2 regions of the Sphaerochaeta globosa str. Buddy genome follow, and region 1 is predicted to be linked to the other one. Evidence: riboswitches for the same ligand, from Rfam matches in the RefSeq annotation. Region 1 holds a riboswitch; the other holds the start of a gene.
What was found. Region 1 has a riboswitch for cobalamin ahead of SPIBUDDY_RS07525 (ABC transporter substrate-binding protein). Riboswitches for the same ligand answer to the same signal wherever they lie in the genome.
Positions count from the first base shown of each region.

Region 2: it holds a riboswitch for cobalamin, as region 1 does, so the genes downstream of both, SPIBUDDY_RS02970 (TonB-dependent receptor plug domain-containing protein) here and SPIBUDDY_RS07525 (ABC transporter substrate-binding protein) in region 1, are expected to answer to the same signal.

Region 1 is NC_015152.1:1,601,299-1,603,501, forward strand. Features, by position in the region: gene SPIBUDDY_RS07515 (chromate transporter) at 1-373, opposite strand, end outside; gene rnhA (ribonuclease HI) at 376-825, opposite strand; cobalamin riboswitch at 883-1,060, shown strand; gene SPIBUDDY_RS07525 (ABC transporter substrate-binding protein) at 1,114-1,989, shown strand; gene SPIBUDDY_RS07530 (FecCD family ABC transporter permease) at 1,986-2,203, shown strand, end outside.
Region 2 is NC_015152.1:635,239-637,441, forward strand. Features, by position in the region: gene SPIBUDDY_RS02970 (TonB-dependent receptor plug domain-containing protein) at 1-1,401, opposite strand, end outside; cobalamin riboswitch at 1,515-1,700, opposite strand; gene SPIBUDDY_RS02975 (RNA-binding domain-containing protein) at 1,705-2,203, opposite strand, start outside.

The sequences.
Region 1 (2,203 bases):
TGAGGGCGCAGACTGCTACCCGGATTCCTGTAAATGCATGCTGAACCCACTGATTATCCTGTACATTCAGCAGTATGGTTGCCAGGGCGGTAATCAAGAGGAGGGAGGGGCTCACCTCCCCCAAGGTAGCCACGATTGCACCGAGAATCCCGCGTTTGCGATATCCGATCATGGTAGCAGTGTTGACCGCTATGATGCCTGGAGTACACTGCCCGATGGCATAGATGTCCAGCACCTCTTCTTCGGTGACCCAGCGATGTTTGGTAATAACCTCACGTTGCAACATGGGAAGCATGGCGTAGCCGCCACCGAAGGTCAGACCGCCGATTCTGAAAAAGGAACTGTATAAATCCCACAAACGTACCGTATGCATGGTTAGGCCAATGCATCCATCGCCATACGTACAAGCTGGTCGCATCGTTCATTGCCTTCAACACCGGCATGACCTTTGACCCAGTTCCATTGTACCGGCAGATTGGCATTCAGGCGGTCCAGCTCAACCCAATACTCTTTGTTTTTCACCGGCTCCTTGGCTGCAGTCCGCCAGCCATTGACCTTCCATTTCTTAATCCAGCTGGTGATTCCATTCTTCACGTACTGGCTGTCGGTATTGAGGCTGATACTCTGGGCACCCAAGGCTTGGCTGGCTTTCAGAGCTTCGATGACAGCTGTCAATTCCATACGGTTGTTCGTGGTATCACGCTCATTTCCGCTGGCTTCCTTTTCGAATATGCCATCAGCCTTCAACACATAGGCCCAACCACCAGGACCTGGATTTCCGAGACACCCACCATCGGTATAGATCACAATTTCTCTGTACATCATAGGCCGGATAGTAATATAGAGGCCCCATGTGGTCAACCATATCAACTCTTGACAGAAGGATAAACAACTCCTTACGATACACTATCCGTGCCAAGGGAAAGGGGTTTAAGCCCCTGCGGTCCCGCCACTGTAGAGGCTGGGAATCTGTAAGAAGACACTGCAGGAACGTACTGCGGGAAGTCGCAGATTCTGGGTATGCCTAAGCCAGGAGACCTGACATGGATAATTTCCGACGACCTACGGAGTATAGGTCAGGGTATGTTCCATGCCCATTTGTAAAGGGGCGCTATGCACAACCGTTCACTCAGACATGTATTTATATTTCTTTGTCTCTTCTTTTGTCTTGGGCTGCCACGCCTGTGGGCATTGGGAATGACTGAGCCGAAGGCTGTTGAACAAGAGAGCTTGAGAATCGTTAGCTTGTCTCCCAATGTGACCGAGACTCTCTATGCTTTGGGTGCCGGCTCCTTCTTGGTCGGACGCAGCGATTACTGCAATTATCCGCAAGAAGCCACAGATTTACCTTCAGTGGGAACACTGTATAATCCTTCCTTGGAAAAGCTTCTGTCGCTTGAACCCAATCTCGTTATCAGCAGTGCCTTTGTACCTGAACAGTTCTTGCAGGCAATAGAGAAAGCCGGCATCAGCATAGTGTCGCTTGAGACACAGCAGAATTTTCAAGGTGCCTATACCCTGATCAGGGAGATAGCTAATCAAGTCAGCAAGGAAGCTGAAGCGGAGCTGATGATTCTTGAAATGCAGAATGTGGTACAAAGTGTCATCCGCAAAGCAGCCTTGCAGCCCAAGAAGACTATCTATATTGCCTTGGATTTCGGTTCTTTCGATTCCAGTGCCACAGCCGATACGTTTCTCAGTGAAATGGTTGACTTGGCCGGTGGTGTAAATATCGCTGATGACGCTCAGAACTGGACATACAGCAAGGAACTGCTGATGTCCCACGATCCGCAGGTAATTTTGCTCAGTCCGAGGTGGGGAGAAACCGGTGAACAGACCCGTAAGGAATTCACCACCACCAAGCCGTATGCAGACCTCAGTGGTACGATTACAGTATTCGATGCCGACCTAATCAGCAGGCAAGGACCTCGGAGCGCACAAGCGCTTCAAGTGCTATACACCCTGATCCATAATGTGGAGGGGCAATGAAGCGAACGCTGAGTTTCGCCCTATCAGGTGCAGCCTTATTGCTGATGCTGCTTTCCTTGACGCTCGGACCCTCACACATCCAGCTTTCCGACACACTTGCCATTCTTGCAGGGAAGGGCGGTTCGGCTAATCAGTCGTACATCATTTGGCAGCTCAGACTTCCCAGAATTCTTTCATCATTCCTTACCGGTGCCATTCTTGGGCTCAGCGGTGC
Region 2 (2,203 bases), 970 kb from region 1:
ACTTTCATAGGAAAGATTATCCAAGGTACCGGAGAGGCCAAGTTCTCCATTCAGACCCTTCTCCGTCTTGAGGTTCGGGTTGCCCATGAACGGCCAGTAGAGCTGGGAGAAGGAGGGAACGTTCTCTGCATAGCTGATCGTGGCCTTCAGGTCGAGATCTTTCATCGGAGTATAGATGGCACCCAGCGAAGCATTGGGCGAGAGGGTTCTCAGGTCGCTGAGGTAGGCAACATTCAAACTGGGATGCAGGGAGAGTGTTCCATCCAGCAGGTAAATGCTGCCATTTGCAGAGGTTGAGATGGTATGACGCGTATTCTGTCCTACATCGGTGCTGTCTACGTAATCGAGACTGTAGAGCAGGTCTGTATTCAGCGTATAGGACTGGCCAAGGTTCCAGATACCTTTCAATTGTGCAGATGCTTTATGTTTACTGTGAGTGCTGTCTTGGTAGTCGGCATCGTGGTAGAAGGTTTGGCCGTAGGCATAGTGCAGGTAGGCAGTGAGTGTTTCCAACGTTGAGCTTACTTCTGAGAGTTCGATGGTATTGCTGGTGCTTGCAACCAGGTCATTCTGATAATCATCGGGTGTAAGGCCGAAAGCGAGGTTGCCTGGAACTCCGAGGTTCTTGTAGGTAACCAGATTCTGGGTGGTGAACTGCAGCTTGTCAGATAGGTTGCTGGTGAAGTTCACCGCACCATGTGCCTCATAGACCTGCGCATTGTCCCTGAGTGCAGCACTATCGTTGTAGGTGTAGGCATTCTGTGCTGTAAGGCCGCCGACTGAGGCAAGCAGACCGTCGTTGGTGTAGGTGAGGTCGAGTTTCTGGCTGTCCAGCAGGGAGAGCCAGTGATGAGTATTACTCGTGCCATAGGAAAGAGGAAGGAAGGACCCGTTCTCGATGGTAAGGGAGAAGGGCGTTTCACTTTGCTGCCCTCTCTTGGTTATGATGTTCACCATGCCCCCGATGGCGTTGGTTCTTCCCAGATTACCTGGTCCGCTTTTTACGACTTCGATGCGATCGATGATCGAGATGGGGATGCTGGAGAGGTCAACAGTCCCGTCATGGGCTGAGGAGAGCAGTACTCCGTCAAGGTAGATGAGGTTCTTGGAGGAGGTAGCTCCCCTGATTACCACTGACTGCAGTGAACCAAGACTGCCTACGGAGTTGAAGGATACTCCGATTGCTTTTCCTACAAGCTCGGCAGTGCTCTGGGCGTTGTAGGTGCCGATCTGCTGTTCGGTGATGACAGAAACGGAAGAGGCTGTGTTGGTTTCAGCTTCTGCAAGTGAGTTTTCAGCTATGACCAGTTCATAGGCTGTTCCAAGGTCGGTGTTTGCTTGTGCTGCAAAGAGTGTCGAAAGGGCGAGCAATAGGACAGAGAAGATTCCGCGCTTCTTCATGAAGGGCCTCCAGAGAGTGGTGTCTGGATATAATGCTTCGTGGAATAAAGGGGAATTCAAGAAAGGCTATACCTATGCGGTATACCCGTACGTAATGCTGTCTCTTTTTCCACGAAGAAATTATTATCTGGAAACGTCTCCTGGCTTACGACTCTTTTTACTGACAGGCCTTCTCATCCGAAGAGGACAATGGCGTATCTGCGTTCATCATCGATTACAGTGGCGGGACCGCCGGGGAATCACACCCCGTTCCGTTTTTCCAGATCCAGCGATTCCTATCCTAGAAGAAGAGCGGGGGGGAGGTCAAGACAGGGGTAGCGGGATGTAACGTGTAAACTTACCGCTTACTTGTTGGGTCAGCTGTCCTTCATCACACAATTCCTTGAGTAAACGGAAGGCTTTTGTAGTTTTTAACCCAACGAGGTTCTCAACCTCCTTCCTTGAGATGAATCCCTTTTGTCTTGCAAGAAGCATGATGGATTGCTTTTCAGAATCTATAGACTCTCCAACCGTACTCTCGATTCGTTCTTGCTTCTGGGAATAGTGAACAATTTCGTTTCTGTTTGGAAGGATGCAGGAGAAAGCTCCCTCCACAGCTCTAAAAACTGGTTTCCTTGGGCAATCTTCATACAGGCGTATAATCTTTCGTATGCCTGTTCCATAACTTTCTACCAGCCGTAAGCGATAGAAGATAGCCGCTAGGTTGGGATTTCTCGATTGGGATACACCCAATTGTATGGCTTCCATGGAGAGTCCCCTCACTAAACCACCAAGAGATATGAACTCCATATGGTCGTCATAT